DNA from 2 places in the Vibrio spartinae genome. Region 2 is predicted to be linked to the other one. Evidence: predicted binding sites of a transcription regulator. Region 2 holds the regulator's gene; the other holds the start of a gene.
What was found. Region 2 encodes MetJ, which represses methionine synthesis genes. Its sites were predicted from a motif close to TTAGACNTNTANANGTCTAA; they were not measured.
Positions count from the first base shown of each region.

Region 1: metK (methionine adenosyltransferase) is a predicted target of MetJ. The motif match lies at 1,510-1,529, and genes of this name have one in related genera.

Region 1 is NZ_AP024907.1:3,329,585-3,338,287, reverse strand. It holds gene OCU60_RS14955 (SprT family zinc-dependent metalloprotease) at 1-43, opposite strand, end outside; gene metK (methionine adenosyltransferase) at 271-1,425, opposite strand; gene tkt (transketolase) at 1,796-3,790, shown strand; gene epd (erythrose-4-phosphate dehydrogenase) at 4,010-5,035, shown strand; gene OCU60_RS14935 (phosphoglycerate kinase) at 5,188-6,351, shown strand; gene fbaA (class II fructose-bisphosphate aldolase) at 6,530-7,606, shown strand; gene mscS (small-conductance mechanosensitive channel MscS) at 7,756-8,631, shown strand.
Region 2 is NZ_AP024907.1:313,661-322,363, reverse strand. It holds gene priA (primosomal protein N') at 1-263, opposite strand, end outside; gene rpmE (50S ribosomal protein L31) at 514-735, shown strand; gene OCU60_RS01365 (malic enzyme-like NAD(P)-binding protein) at 1,033-2,310, shown strand; gene OCU60_RS01360 (glutathione S-transferase) at 2,398-3,048, opposite strand; gene metJ (met regulon transcriptional regulator MetJ) at 3,211-3,528, opposite strand; gene OCU60_RS01350 (O-succinylhomoserine (thiol)-lyase) at 3,742-4,908, shown strand; gene OCU60_RS01345 (bifunctional aspartate kinase/homoserine dehydrogenase II) at 4,908-7,319, shown strand; gene metF (methylenetetrahydrofolate reductase) at 7,551-8,435, shown strand; gene zapB (cell division protein ZapB) at 8,581-8,703, opposite strand, start outside.

The DNA of each region.
Region 1 (8,703 bases), 990 kb from region 2:
TGACTTGGGTATGGAGTTCAGCAGGTATCGGTGAAGCTGACACGTTTTTCTCCCTTATCTTTTGGGGCTCTTCTTTTGGGATAAAAGCAGTTTTTGGCTAAAGTAATTCTTGTCTAAAACAATTATTGGCTAAAACAATTATTGGCTAAAACAATTGCGAGGCATAAAGCAATGCAAGTCACTTATCATCTCGGTTTCCGTATATAGAAGCAAGCCCTCCGGGTGGAGGGCTATCAATTCAAGATAATACGGTTTATGGACAAGAGCGGCTTACTTTAGCCCAGCGAAGTCCCGCAGTAATGCTGCTTTATCGGTTGCTTCCCATGGGAATTCATCCCGACCGAAGTGACCATAAGCTGCGGTCTTTTTATAAATCGGCTGGAGTAGATTCAACATTTCCTGAAGCCCGTATGGACGGAGATCGAAGTACTGACGAACGGCTTCGATGATGATGCTGTGTGCTACTTTTTCTGTGCCGAATGTTTCAATCATGATTGATGTCGGATCCGCAACACCAATCGCGTAAGATAGTTGAATCTCACAACGATCAGCCAGACCGGCTGCAACGAGGTTTTTGGCAACATAACGCGCTGCGTAGGCGGCTGAACGGTCAACTTTGGATGGATCTTTTCCGGAGAAGGCACCACCGCCATGACGGGCTGCGCCACCGTATGTATCAACAATGATTTTACGGCCAGTCAGACCACAGTCACCCATCGGGCCACCGATAACGAAACGACCGGTTGGGTTGATAAAGTATTTGGTCTCTTTGTTTAACCATTCAGTCGGCAGCGTTGGTTTGATGATTTCTTCCATCACCGCTTCTCTCAATGATTCGGTTGAAATGGAATCACTGTGTTGCGTGGATAAGACCACGGCATCGATACCGACAATTTTGCCGTCGTTATATTGGAAAGTTACCTGTGATTTTGCGTCCGGACGCAGCCATGGCAGTGTGCCGTTTTTACGCACTTCAGACTGACGTTGAACCAAGCGGTGCGCGTAAGTGATTGGCGCTGGCATCAGAACATCGGTTTCGTTGGTTGCATAACCGAACATGATGCCTTGGTCACCGGCGCCTTGTTCTTTCGGGTCAGCGCGATCGACACCCTGATTAATATCTGGAGACTGTTTGCCGATGGTATTTAAAACCGCGCAAGAGTCTGCATCGAATCCCATGTCTGAATGGGTATAGCCAATTTCACGCACAGTGGTCCGGGTTAATTCTTCAATATCAACCCAAGCTGATGTCGTGATTTCGCCACCAACCATGACCATGCCTGTTTTGACATAGGTTTCACAGGCAACACGCGCTTTGGGGTCTTGTTCTAAAATCGCATCAAGTACGGCATCGGAAATTTGATCGGCAATTTTATCAGGATGTCCTTCTGATACGGATTCAGAAGTAAACAGATGCTTTGTCATGAGAACTCCACTCAGATGATGAGCAAGTCATACTGAACACTTACTCGAAATTATTTGAAAACAAGCGCTAAACGCAAGAGATGTTTTTACATCTAGACGTCCATTCTATGCAGCATTAATGGAATTACAAGCTTTTTTTGATGATTGATAAACATCACGATGCTTATTTGGAATGACAATGTTTTACTTTTGGGGAAATAACCGATAAATCTGCGACAGATCGCGCACTTATTGGCACAGTAAATCGATTGCGCCAAGTAAAGGGCTTTGCGACAATATGGTGCTTTTTTTAATATGGTATTTTGCAAATACGGTGTTATTTCGTCGTAATCTACATTCATTTTTTGCTTTATGACTTTCAGGAGCTGACATGTCTTCCCAAAAACGTCTCGCGAATGCAATCCGCGCTTTAAGTATGGATGGTGTTCAACAAGCCAATTCAGGTCACCCCGGCGCCCCGATGGGGATGGCGGATATCGCTGAAGTGCTGTGGCGCTCTCACTTGAACCACAACCCACAAAATCCGAATTGGGCTGACCGCGACCGTTTCGTGCTCTCTAACGGCCACGGCTCGATGCTCATTTATTCGCTGTTGCATTTGACGGGGTATGACCTGTCGATTGATGACCTGAAGAACTTCCGTCAGCTACATTCAAAAACACCGGGTCACCCGGAGTACGGCTATGCACCGGGGATTGAAACCACAACCGGGCCGCTCGGACAAGGCATCACCAACGCGGTCGGTATGGCCATTGCGGAAAAAGCGCTTGCCGCGCAGTTTAACCGTGAGCAGCACAATATTGTTGACCATCATACTTATGCCTTCCTTGGTGATGGCTGTCTGATGGAAGGAATTTCTCATGAAGCGTGCTCTTTGGCCGGTACTTTGGGGCTGGGCAAACTGATTGCGTTTTGGGATGACAACGGCATTTCGATTGACGGTGATGTGGACGGTTGGTTCACGGATGACACCGTGAAACGCTTTGAAGCGTACGGCTGGCATGTGATTCCGGCTGTCGACGGACATGATGCGGCGGCAATTGAAGCGGCGATTACCGCAGCCAAAGCGGAAACCTCACGTCCGACACTCATTTGTACCAAAACCGTGATTGGTTTTGGCTCACCGAACAAATCCGGCTCTCATGATTGCCACGGTGCACCACTGGGTGCGGATGAAATCAAAGCGACGCGTGAGCAACTGGGGTGGGAATATGGCCCGTTTGAGATTCCGGCTGACATTTATGCGCAGTGGGATGCGAAAGAATCCGGCGCAGCGAAAGAAGCGGCATGGGATGAGCAGTTCGCAACGTATCAGGCGGCTTACCCTGAGCTGGCGGCTGAATTCAAGCGTCGGGTCAATGGTGAACTGCCTGCGGAGTGGGAAACGCAAACCAGCCAAATTATTGCTGACTTGCAAGCCAATCCGGTTTCGATTGCTTCTCGTAAAGCGTCGCAAAACGCTTTGGAAGCCTTCGGCAAGTTACTCCCTGAATTCATGGGTGGCTCGGCTGACCTTGCGCCATCTAACCTGACCATGTGGTCTGGCTCGAAATCACTGACGACCGATGATGCATCCGGCAACTATATTCATTACGGTGTGCGTGAATTCGGCATGACGGCCATCATCAACGGGATTGCGCTGCATGGCGGTTTCATTCCTTACGGTGCGACCTTCCTAATGTTTATGGAATACGCGCGCAATGCAATGCGCATGGCAGCGCTGATGAAAGTGCAGAACATTCAGGTCTACACCCATGATTCCATTGGTTTGGGTGAAGACGGGCCGACCCACCAGCCGGTTGAACAAATTGCTTCACTGCGTCTGACACCGAACATGAGCACATGGCGTCCTTGTGACCAGGTTGAATCCGCGATGGCTTGGAAGTTGGCGATTGAACGCAAAGATGCCCCGACTGCGCTGATTTTCTCTCGTCAGAATCTGGCGCAACAAGCGCGTGATGCGGCTCAGGTGGCAAACATCGCCAAAGGCGGCTACATCCTGAAAGATTGTCAGGGCACCCCGGATTTAATCCTGATTGCCACCGGCTCTGAGGTTGATTTAGCCGTTCAGGCGGCAGCGGAATTAACAGCGAAAGGCAAGCAGGTTCGTGTGGTTTCCATGCCTTCAACCGATGCATTTGACCGTCAGGATGCAGCTTACCGTGAAGCGGTACTGCCAGCTTCAGTGACTGCACGAGTTGCGATTGAAGCGGGGATTGCGGATTACTGGTACAAGTATGTCGGCCTCAATGGTCGCATTGTCGGTATGAATAGCTTTGGTGAGTCGGCACCGGCTGGCGAACTGTTCAAACTGTTCGGCTTTACCGTAGATAATGTCGTGGAAGTGGCACTGTCTTTGGGGTAAAGATAAGCAAAGTGGCTGATCATCTGTTGAATGCCGGGCCTGATGTCCGGCATTTTTTCGTCGGATGATTGGTCTGTCATACTGGATGTGGTCAGTAAGTCTGTCTGTATTTGGCGTCATGCGGTGACAGAAGGCGATTACCAATGTTATTTTTTTATACAATCCGCTACTATCATCGCTCTAATTTAAAATAAAGAAGAACAAGAAGGTGAGAGAAGAATGCTAAGAATCGCCATCAATGGTTTTGGCCGGATTGGCCGGAATATTTTGCGGGCTGTCTATGAAAGTGGCAAGAATCAGCACATTGAAGTAGTGGCCGTCAATGAATTGGCACAACCTGACGCGATGGCTCATCTTCTCCAGTATGATTCGAGTCATGGCCGTTTTTTTAAAAAGGTTCGCTACGATCAAGAACATTTATATATCAGCCATGACGATGGTCGTTCTGATGCGATCCGGATTCTTCATTTGTCTGAGCCGAAACTTCTGCCATGGTGTAATCTGGACGTTGATATCGTGCTCGATTGTACCGGTGTTTTCGGTAGTCGGGATGATGGTCTTGCCCATTTGGAAGCCGGGGCGCGGCAGGTTCTTTTTTCACACCCCGGCGGGCATGATTTAGACAACACGATTATTTACGGAGTCAACCACGATTCGTTGAAAACAGAGCATCGTCTCGTCTCGAATGGCTCATGTACGACCAACTGTATTGTACCGATTATCAAGGTACTGGATGAAAATTTTGGGATTGATTCTGGCACCATCACCACGATTCATTCTGCGATGAACGACCAGCCTGTCATTGATGCTTATCATCATGACCTGCGTAGAACCCGGGCGGCCAGTCAGTCGATTATCCCGGTCGATACTAAGTTACATAAAGGGATCGAGCGAATTTTCCCCAAATTTTTAAATAAATTTGAAGCAATTTCGGTGCGGGTGCCGACGGTCAACGTTACCGCGATGGACTTAAGTGTCACAATTAATACAAATGTGAAAGTTAATGACGTAAATCAAACCATAATTGATGCTTCTCAGTGTACATTACGAGGCATTGTTGACTATACTGAGGCGCCACTTGTTTCGACCGATTTCAATCATGATGCGCATAGCGCCATCGTTGATGGGTCACAAACAAGAGTTAGTAACGGACGTCTGGTAAAAATGCTGGTCTGGTGCGATAACGAATGGGGCTTTGCAAACCGTATGTTGGATACGGCTTTGGCAATGGATTCACTACAGTAGAAGTTTACGAGAACGAAGATGTATTTATTTTTTAGAATGAAATAAATAAGCTAGTCTTCTGCGGGTGGATACAATATCAAGATAAACGATGGTTCGGCAGGGTTGCGGAACTGTCAAAATATTTTCCAATATTGCAATTTGAGGGGACAACCATGTCTGTAATCAAGATGACTGACCTGGATTTAGCAGGTAAACGCGTATTTATTCGTGCCGATCTGAATGTGCCGGTAAAGGATGGCAAAGTAACATCAGATGCACGGATCCTGGCATCACTGCCAACGATTAAACACTGTCTTGCGGCTGGCGCAAAAGTCATGGTGACATCTCACCTCGGCCGTCCGACTGAAGGTGAATACGCTGAAGAATTTTCACTCCAACCTGTTGTGAATTACTTACAAGATGCACTGGATTGTGAAGTGAAGCTCGCCAAAGATTACCTCAATGGCTTAACACTCAATGCCGGTGAGTTAGTTGTGCTTGAGAATGTTCGCTTTAACAAAGGCGAGAAGAAGAATGATGAAGCGCTGTCTAAGCAATATGCATCTTTGTGTGATGTATTTGTGATGGATGCATTCGGTACCGCGCACCGCGCTCAGGCATCGACTCACGGTGTGGGAATGCATGCACCGATTGCGTGTGCTGGTCCTTTGCTGGCAAACGAACTGGATGCTTTGGGTAAAGCGATGGACAAACCAGCTCGTCCGATGGTTGCAATTGTTGGTGGTTCAAAAGTTTCCACAAAACTGACAGTGCTTGAATCTTTGTCAAAAGTTGCTGACCAATTGGTTGTCGGTGGTGGTATCGCGAATACCTTCATTGCAGCAGCTGGCAACAATGTTGGTAAGTCACTTTATGAAGCAGACCTTGTTGGTACTGCGAAAAAATTAATGGACGAGTGTGCAATTCCGGTTGCAACCGATGTCGCTTGTGCAAAAGCATTTGACGAAAATGCAGAAGCAGAAATCAAAGATGTTTCTGAAGTTCAAGATGATGACATGATTTTCGACTTAGGCCCTGACTCAACAGCGGCACTGGCAAAAATTCTGAAAGAAGCAAAAACAATCCTGTGGAATGGTCCTGTCGGCGTATTCGAATTCAAGAACTTTGAAGCGGGTACGAAAGGCATCTCGCAAGCGATCGCTGATTCTGAAGGGTTCTCTGTTGCAGGTGGCGGTGATACGCTTGCTGCAATCGATAAATTCGGAATTAAAGCCGATGTATCATATATCTCGACTGGTGGTGGCGCATTCCTTGAATTTGTTGAAGGCAAGGTTCTGCCTGCGGTAGAAATGCTAGAAGCACGCGCAAAGGCATAATGATATGAAGCGGGAGAGAACAAAACTCCCGCTTTCTGTTTGCCTCCGGCAGCGATTGTGCAAGAGCGATGGTTATTTGCTAGAATAGTTGCCATTATAGGTAAGCATGTACAGCATATATTTGTAAAAAATTTATTGAATTGTTTTATTTTAAACGACAGAAAATAGGATCAAATCCATGTCTAAGGTCTTCGATTTTGTAAAACCAGGAGTCATTTCTGGCGATGATGTTCAGAAAGTCTTTCAAGTAGCGAAAGAAAATAAATTCGCATTACCAGCAGTTAACTGTGTTGGTACTGATTCTGTGACCGCAGTACTTGAAGCCGCTGCAAAAGTTAAGTCTCCGGTTATCGTTCAGTTCTCTAACGGTGGCGCAGGTTTCTTTGCCGGTAAAGGTCTGAAACTTGAAGGTCAGCAAACGCAGGTTCTGGGTGCGATTGCTGGTGCAAAATATGTCCATACGGTTGCTGAAGCTTATGGTGTTCCTGTCATTCTGCATACTGACCATGCTGCGAAGAAACTACTGCCATGGATCGATGGTCTGCTGGATGCCGGTGAAAAATTCTTCGCTGAAACAGGTAAGCCTCTGTTCTCTTCTCACATGATTGATCTGTCAGAAGAAACGCTGGAAGAAAACATCGAAACTTGTACCAAGTACTTAGCGCGCATGGCAAAAATGAACATGACGCTTGAAATCGAATTGGGTTGTACTGGCGGTGAAGAAGATGGCGTTGATAACTCAGAGATGGATTCTTCTGAGCTGTACACTTCTCCTGAAGATGTTGCCTATGCATACGAAAAACTGAATGCAGTCAGCCATCGTTTCACGATTGCAGCTTCTTTCGGTAACGTCCACGGTGTTTACAAACCAGGTAACGTTGTCCTGACTCCGACGATTCTACGTGATTCTCAGACGTATGTTTCTGAGAAATTCGGTCTGCCTGAAAACTCGCTGAACTTTGTTTTCCATGGCGGTTCTGGTTCTAGCGAAGCAGAAATCCAAGAATCAATCGGCTACGGTGTGATCAAAATGAACATCGATACTGATACGCAGTGGGCAACATGGGATGGTATCCGTCAGTATGAAGCTGACAACCACGATTATCTGCAAGGCCAAATCGGTAACCCAAGTGGCGAAGATGCACCCAATAAGAAATACTATGATCCACGTGTTTGGTTGCGTGCCGGTCAAGCCTCTATGGTGGCTCGTCTTGAAAAAGCATTTGCAGATTTGAATGCGATTGACGTACTATAATTTGAGTTTATATCAAATTATTGTTAGAAAACCCGTTCTGATGAGCGGGTTTTTTTATAGCTGATATAATCAGATGATGTTGGTATAACTTGTTTGTTCGTTGATATCATAAAAAATAAAGAGTTTGATAATAAAAAGAGAGAATGCAAATGGCTGGAGAATCGCCCGTGAATGGAGCAATACCTTTGTCTGATAGTTTATCCCAGATAAATGGATGGTTAGAAAATAATTCGGATATCTTACTGCAGTATGGCGTAAATATTATCGCAGCGATTCTGATTTTGTTCTTCGGGAACATTTTCGTCAAAGTGATTGCCGGTAGTGTCGCGAAGGTCTTGCGTAGAAAGGATATGGATCCGGCTGTTGTCGAATTCATTCATGGTTTGGTGCGTTATCTATTATTTGTGATCGTTCTGATTGCTGCATTAGGACGAATCGGAGTACAAACCGCATCGGTTGTTGCCGTCATTGGTGCCGCGGGTTTAGCGGTCGGTTTGGCGCTACAAGGATCGCTCTCAAACTTTGCCGCGGGTATCTTGATTGTTGCATTCCGCCCGTTTAAATCCGGAGACTATGTTGAAGTGGCTGGTGTCGCCGGCTCAGTTGAAAGTATTCAAATTTTTCAAACGATTTTAAAAACACCGGACAATAAAATGGTTGTTGTCCCGAATTCTTCTGTTATCGGTGGGGCGATTACCAATTATTCACGCCATGCGACGCGGAGAATTGACCTGATGATCGGGGTTTCCTATGCCGCTGATTTGCAGAAAACCAAACGAATTCTTCGTGAAACGGTTGAACGTGATGAGCGGATTTTGAAAGATCTGGATATCACCATCGGTGTTCATACTTTAGCGGATTCTTCGGTAAATTTTGTCGTTCGTCCTTGGGTGAAAACTGCCGATTATTGGCCCGTTTATTTCGATTTAATGCTGAATATTAAGGAAGCTCTTGACGCGAATGGTATTGAAATTCCATTCCCACAAATGAGTGTTCATTTGAATAAAGTTGAGCAAGCGGATTAATACTTTCCTGAGTGAAGCGGTGTCGTATACACCGCTTTTTTATGACTAAAATATGGTATCGACGCATTCGGT
Region 2 (8,703 bases):
TATTGGCTGCACCAAGTAAATAGTCGAAACAGACTGGCTGACCAAACTGGCTGCTCATCCAGCACTGCGCGAATCGGTTTCAGCACATCATGACTCACATCAGAGTCATGTCCGAGCGCAACCACAATGCCAATCAAAGTCTGTCGCCCAAACGGCACTGAAACCCGTCCACCGATCACAGGCTGACAATGCGCCGGTATCAGATAGTCGAACTGTTTATCTAAAGGGACAGGTAATGCCACTCGGGCAATGGATGGATGCATATCACTGAACATCAGATGTAAAAATCATGGACCACAGTCTAATCGAAGCTATCGTGAAATTCGAGACAGCAATAACAATGGTGAAAATAACAGCAAAACTAGTTGATCACCGCTCATGGATTCTTTAATATAGCGCGCCTTGATGATACGGATGCCCGTATCACAACCGATGTAAGACGATATAATTAACTGACATGTGGTGTCCGGCAACGATCCGGATAGCGACATGGCCCGATTTTGAGGTTCTCCCATGAAAACTGGTATCCACCCAGAATACAAAGTTGTAAGCGCAACATGTTCTTGCGGCAACGCTTTCGAATTCAAAACTACATTGAACAAAGATTCCCTGCACTTGGATGTTTGTGACAAATGTCACCCATTCTATACTGGTAAACAACGTGTCGTTGATACCGGTGGTCGTGTAGATCGCTTCAACAAGCGTTTCGGTGCGCTGAGCAGCGGCAAAAAATAATCTCTCTTCGCTGAGAATTTCAAAAAGGACACCAAATGGTGTCCTTTTTATTTTCCAAAGTACCTCTGGTTCCCCTGACGCAAGTCATCCCAAGCGAGGCTCACTGTCTATTGGTGTGTCATCATCTCTATGACATCAACGTAATTCTTGCATAAAACAGAATATATCAGCATAAACTCCTCCAACCTCTACATATTTATGCAACGTTTAAACACATAATGTCATGATCGCCTAGGCAGCTCCCCAGACATCCATTAGAATGCAGTTTCTTTCCCTATAAAAACGAGACACGATCCTATGTCTGAAGACAACCATCAAGATTCAACTCCCGAAAAAGCATTTCGCCAGAAAGCTTTGGATTATCACGCCATTCCAACCGCAGGAAAAATCGCAATCTCGCTCACCAAACCTGCCGACACCGCTGCGGATCTGGCTTTAGCCTACAGTCCCGGTGTTGCCGAGCCGGTCCGTGAGATTGCGCAGGATGTCGATAATATTTACAAGTATACGGCGAAAGGCAATACCGTCGCAGTTATCTCTAACGGGACAGCCATCCTTGGATTAGGCAATCTGGGGCCGATGGCATCCAAACCTGTGATGGAAGGAAAAGCGTTGCTTTTCAAACGATTCGCCGGTCTGGACTCATTCGACATTCAAGTGAAGCACCGGACGATTGATGAGTTCGTCGAGACTGTCGCAAATATTGCTGATACTTTTGGTGGTATAAATCTGGAAGATATCAAAGCACCGGATTGTTTTGAAATCGAACGACGTCTCATCGAACGTTGTGATGTCCCCGTATTTCATGATGATCAACACGGTACAGCAATCGTCACTGCTGCAGGCATGCTCAATGCAATTGAGCTACAGGGAAAGGACCTGAAGGAGTGTACGATCGTTTGTCTGGGCGCTGGTGCAGCAGCCATTGCCTGTATGGAACTGTTGATCAAATGCGGTGCAATGCGTGAGAAGATCTATATGCTTGACCGCAAAGGTGTGATTCACACCCGCCGTAGTGATCTCAATGAACACAAACAATTATTTGCAAATAATACGGATAAGAGAACCTTGGAAGACGTCATTCAAGATGCCGATCTATTCCTTGGCGTTTCAGGTCCAAACCTCCTGCCGCCGGAAGCATTAGCACTGATGGCTGAAAAGCCGGTCGTGTTCGCTTGCTCAAACCCAGATCCAGAAATCAAACCGGAACTGGCTTACCAAGTCCGCAAGGATTTGATCATGGGAACGGGGCGTTCTGACTACTCAAATCAGGTCAACAATGTTCTCTGCTTCCCGTTCATCTTCCGTGGTGCGCTGGATATCCGAGCCAGCGAAATTAACGATGAAATGAAAATTGCAGCGGTTGAAGCCATTCGCCAGCTTGCCAAAGAAGATGTACCGGCAGAGGTTCTGACTGCGGCCGATATCGATAGCCTCTCATTCGGTCCCGAGTACATTATTCCCAAACCGATGGATCCACGGCTGTTGCCACGAGTCGCCAGAGCTGTTGCGCAAGCCGCTGTTGATTCAGGCGTTGCTCGGATTTCAATGCCTGAAGGCTACATGCAAGATTAATCCAACACACTGGCAGAACATCACGGATACAAAAAGAGGATACACATCGTGTATCCTCTTTTTATTACTTGCATTTAAACATTTGATTCAACTAGGTATTTTTTGCAATGCTTGCTGATAGCTTGCCAGTTGGGCAACCTGTTGATTATAGCGTTGAATATTAGGATAGACAGACAAATCCGCCCGCATATCGGCAAGTTGTAATACCAAATGCATCTGAAAGTCGGCACCACTGAGTTTCTCTCCGGCAAACCATGAACGTTGCGCAAGCGTATCATCGATATAACGCAAGAAAGTAGACACACGAGGCTCAATCACTATCTGATCCATTTTGTTGAGAAAAGAACCAATCAGCGGACGCAGCAAGAATGGGAGTTTTTCTCTCGACTTAATAAAGATCAGCCGCATCACCAGCCACATCATGAAAGAACCTTCAGCGGCATGTAACCAGTAGCGGTAATCCAGTAATGCCTGCCCTGATTCAGGCCGGAAACGATGTTGATGATCATAGGTATCGATCAGATACTCGATAATGGCACCTGACTCGGCAATGGTTTGTTCGCCATCAACAATCATCGGAGATTTACCTAACGGATGAACCGCCTTCAAAGACTCCGGTGCTCCCCAAGTCTTTGGGTCTCGACTATAATGAACAATCTCATATTCGAGTTCGAGCGCTTCCAACAACCAGACCACACGTAATGCCCGAGACTGTTCAAGGTAGTGAACATAGATCATATCAGACGTTCCTTATCTGCAAAGGAAACAACCCCTCTTGTGCATTGTTCCCTTTCTAAAAAGAAATTGATTTCATATTCGCTTGCGGTTAAATCAATTCGTTCAAATCAGCCAGCATGACAAAAAATACTTTATCTGTCTGCGAAGTCAGGCACCTGCGAATTAATCATCATAAGATTCAAATTCAATGCCCATCTCAGTCATGATTGCTTTTGCTTCAGTTGGAATATCATCCGGGCGATCTTTACGCAGATCTTCATCCGTCGGCAAAGGCTGACCCGTATACGCATGCAAAAATGCCTCACATAACAGCTCACTATTTGTGGCATGACGTAAATTATTGATCTGGCGTCTTGTCCGTTCATCAGTCAATACTTTGAGAACTTTCAATGGGATAGAAACCGTAATTTTCTTGACCTGCTCGTTTTTCTTACCATGCTCAGCATAAGGACTTATGTATTCACCATTCCAATCAGCCATTGCTTCCCCTCATTGCCGGAATTCGTCATTATTATCAAAAAAAGTAGGTGTTAATTTTAGCTTTATTTACTGCTACAAGCAAAGACATATAGACGTCTAGAAGTATTGACGTCCCATTAAAAAATCAGTAAAGTGAACCATCATGTCCAATCCGTGTCGATTGAGATTTTCAGTCATGAACGACATCTGTCATCAAGTAGGAAGGAATCACATATGAGCACTCGTAAACAGGCAACCATCGCCGTTCGAACGGGTATTGAGTCAGACACGCAGTACCATGCTGTCGTTCCACCGATTTATCTCTCAACGAATTATGGATTTCCGGCGTTCGGTGAAGTCCCTCAGTACGATTATACCCGTTCCGGTAATCCGAACCGTGGACTGCTGGAACAAGCACTTTACGAACTGGAAGGTGGTCAGGGAGCCGTAATCACCAACTGCGGTACATCAGCGCTTAATCTATGGGTTTCTGCCTTTATCGGCCCCGATGATCTCATCGTCGCACCGAATGATTGTTATGGCGGCACATACCGTTTATTCAATACCCGCGCCAATAAAGGTGACTTCCGGGTGTTATTCGTTGATCAATGCGACGATGCTGCGCTCACTGAAGCCTTAGCCCAGAAACCTAAACTCATTTTGCTGGAAACACCATCCAACCCGCTTGTCCGGGTCGTTGATATCGAAAAAATCTGTCAGCAGGCAAAGCAGGTCGGTGCTTTAGTCGCTGTTGATAATACCTTCCTGACCCCAGTCTACCAACAACCTTTATCGCTGGGCGCTGACTTTGTGATCCATTCGACGACAAAGTATATCAATGGCCACTCTGATGTGATTGGCGGCGTAATTATCAGCAAAACCAAAGCGCACGCTGAACAGCTTTCTTGGTGGGCCAACTGTATCGGAGCCTCCGGTACCCCATTCGATAGTTATATGACACTCAGAGGGCTACGCACCTTGAGCGCAAGAATGCGTTGCCATGAAGAAAGCTCACTGAAAATTCTCGCTTACTTGCAGTCTCAGACGCTGATCGGAACCATTTATCATCCGAGTTTACCGACTCATCCCGGTCATGACATTGCGCAAAAGCAGCAAAGCGGATTTGGTTCGATGCTCAGCTTTGAATTTGTGGGGAGCTATGAAGAGCTGCAACAATTTGTGAGCCGGCTCAATCTGTTTTCATTAGCGGAGTCACTCGGTGGTGTCGAAAGTTTAATTTGTCACCCGGCAACGATGACCCATCGTGCGATGGGTGAGGAAGCACTCCACAAAGCCGGTATTACTCTACAATTATTACGGCTCTCGGTCGGCTTAGAAGATGTCGATGACTTGATTGCCGATCTGGATCAATCCCTAAATTGGGTAAAGGAGAATCGTTGATGACCACCGTACGCCACCTCCATAAATTCGGAGGAAGTAGTCTGGCTGATCCGGCATGTTATCGCCGCGTTGCTCAAATTCTCAAAGAGTATTCGCAAAGTCACGACCTAGTTGTGGTTTCTGCAGCGGGCAAAACAACCAATCAACTCATTGCTTTTATTGAGAATCTAACCGTCAAACCGCAACAGGCCCAAGCAATTTTGGGTCAGATTCAACAGTTTCAACACCAGTTAATTGCAGACTTGCTCGAAGGAGAAGCCGCTCAAGCACTGACGAACCGAGTGAGTGATGAGTGCATGATCCTCGCTGAACTCAGTGCCCCACTAAGTGCCGCCCAACAGGCATTCGTATTAGCTCATGGTGAGATGTGGTCATCCCGTTTAATGGCAGCGTTACTCAACCAGCAAGGATTAATGGCGATTGCACAAGACGCCAGAGCATTTTTACGCGCTCACCGAGAGACCCAACCGGAAATCGACCGTGCCCAGTCTTATCCGCTATTGAAGGAAATTCTGGCTCAACATGGTCATCAACGGATCGTGATCACTGGATTCATCGCTCAAGACGAAGCCGGAGAAACCGTGCTGCTGGGGCGGAATGGTTCCGATTACTCAGCGACCATTATTGGTGCACTGGCAGAAGTCGAGCGGGTAACAATTTGGAGTGATGTCGCCGGTGTCTACAGTGCAGACCCGAGAGTCGTCACTGATGCCTGCCTGCTGCCGCTCCTTCGTCTGGATGAAGCCAGCGAACTGGCTCGCCTCGCTGCACCCGTCTTACACAGCCGGACATTACAGCCGGTAGCGCAAAGTGCGATTGATCTGCATCTCCGGTGTAGCTATGACCCTGAAGCCGGATCAACCCATATCGAACGGGTACTTGCTTCAGGACGGGGTGCCAAAATCATCACGTCTTTGGATGAAGTCTTACTGATTGAACTGAGTTTCTCACGCGGACACGATTTTCAGCGTCTGTACAAACAGGTGATCGAGCAACTCAAGCGAGCCCAGCTCATACCGCTTGCTTATGATAAGCAAGAAGACCAGTATCGCATCCAGCTTGCTTACACGGCTGAAATTGCTTCTGGTGCTTTATCCTATTTGCAAGATGCCGCTATTGAAGCGGAAATTCGCCTCAAAGAAGGCTATTCACTGGTCGCCGCCGTCGGTGCCGGGGTGACCAAAAATGCCAACCACTGTTTCGGTTTTTATCAGCAGCTCAAACAGGCTCCGATTGAATTCCTCTGTGAATCTGAATCAGAATTGAGTCTGGTCGCGATACTTCGTCAGACATCCATGGATACTTTGGTCAATCAGCTACATACTTACCTTTTTCAGGCTCAGAAACGCGTGGCACTCGCACTCTGCGGCAAAGGCAATATTGGCTCAAGTTGGCTCAAGCTCTTTGCGGAACAGAAAGCCGAGCTGGAAAAGCGCCGGGGGATGAGTTTTGAACTGGTTGCGATCATCGATAGTCAGACCTACTGGTTTGATGAACATGGCATTGACCCGACAAAGGTCGCACAACATTTTCTTGAAGAATCCATTCCCAATGATGGTCAAGGATGGCTACTCAAACTCGGACAGATCCGCGGCTATGATGATGTCATCGTGCTGGATGTGACCGCCAGTGCTGAACTCGCCGGACAATATATTCAGATCGCAGAACAAGGAATGCACCTTATTTCTGCCAACAAGGTCGCGGGCTCTTCAAGTAGTGAATACTACTATCAAGTTAAAGACTCTTTTACAAAGATCAGCCGTCACTGGTTTTACAATGCGACAGTCGGTGCTGGTCTGCCGATTAACCATACGGTGAGAGATCTGCGGGAAAGCGGAGATGAGATCGTCGCTCTGTCCGGGATTTTCTCAGGAACACTGTCTTGGCTCTTCCAACAATACGACGGGACTGTCCCATTTAGTGAATTGGTTGATCTGGCTTGGCAACAAGGCTTAACCGAACCCGATCCGAGAAATGATTTAGATGGCTCCGACGTCATGAGAAAATTGGTCATTCTGGCGCGTGAGTCCGGTCTGGATATTGAACCCGGTCAGGTCACTGTCGAATCACTGGTGCCGGAAGAATTACAGTGCCTCTCTCTGGATGACTTTCTTGACCAAAGCGCTCAACTCGACATTCAGCTTGCTGAACGTCTGGCAAAAGCACAGAGAGAAGATAAAGTGCTGCGTTATGTCGCTCGCTTGGAGAAATCAGGCAAAGCCTCCGTCGGTGTGGAAGCATTACACCGAGAGCATCCATTAGCCAATCTACTACCGTGCGATAATATCTTTGCCATCGAAAGTAAATGGTATAAAGACAATCCATTAGTGATTCGCGGCCCCGGTGCCGGACGAGATGTCACTGCGGGTGCAATCCAGTCAGATATTAATCTACTTTCCAGCCTGTTATAACAAATCCATTCTCGATCACATATTTAATTGTTCAGGAGCCGAAAGGCTCCTGATTTGTTTCTAAACTCAATTGGGTTAGACACGAAGAAATGTGAAAAGCCTTCATATAAACATGAATAATATTCATGCTTATATTATTGACATCAAAAACAATTCAATAGAATATCTAGACATATAGACGTCCAAATGTCGATTAAAATCCGATTAGCCATCATTCACGGGAGAGAGAAGATGGGATACTCATATGCTGGACATATTGATGCACTGAATCAGAACATTAGTGAATTATCCGGGGACCTTAACGTCTCTTTTGAGTTTTTCCCGCCCAGTTCACCGAAGATGGAAGAAACGCTCTGGAACTCCGTGCAGCGCTTAAAAACCTTACAGCCCAAATTCGTCTCTGTTACCTACGGAGCGAACTCCGGAGAACGAGAGAGAACCCATGCCATTATTAAAGAAATCAAATCCCGGACCGGTTTAGTCGCAGCCCCTCACCTAACTTGTATTGATGCCAGTCGTGAGGCGTTGAGTCAGATTGCCGATGACTACTGGAACAACGGTATCAAGAATATTGTTGCGCTCCGGGGGGATATTCCTCCGGGCGGTGGTAAACCGGAGATGTATGCTGCTGATCTGGTGACCTTACTCAAATCCCGTCACGACTTTGATATTTCTGTCGCAGCCTTTCCTGAAGTCCACCCTGAAGCCAAAAGTGCTCAGGCCGACTTACTGAATCTCAAACGTAAAGTGGATGCGGGTGCGAACCGTGCCATCTCTCAGTTTTTCTTTGATGTTGAATGTTATCTGCGATTTCGGGACCGCTGTGTCAGCGCCGGTATCGATGTCGAAATCGTACCGGGCATTCTCCCGGTATCCAACTTTAAACAGGCATCTCGCTTTGCCGCGCAGAACCATGTCAAAGTACCGGGCTGGATGAATCAACAATTCGACGGATTAGACGATGATCCGGTGACACGTCAGCTTGTCGGTGCAAGTCAAGCCATTGACATGGTCCGGATACTCTGTCGTGAAGGCGTGAAAGACTTCCACTTCTATACACTGAATCGGGCAGAAATGACCTATGCGTTATGCCATACACTCGGCATCCGCCCGTAAGCATAAATCGTCTTTCAACTCTCTCATGAACAATGCCGACAGGACTCATGAAAAATGCCGACAGGAATGTCGGCATTTTTTTAATATCGCGTGTGTAAGACAGAAAGCTTGAACCAGATCGCTTTGATATAGAAAGCCTCGCTTCTTACTCCATATCTTCCATCTTACCCAGCAAATTGCGGATACGTTCCTGCCACGCGGTCTGCTCTTGCTGAATGTCTTGTACGTGCTGTTCCAGTTCATCACGACTGGTTTTCAGCTGAGTCGC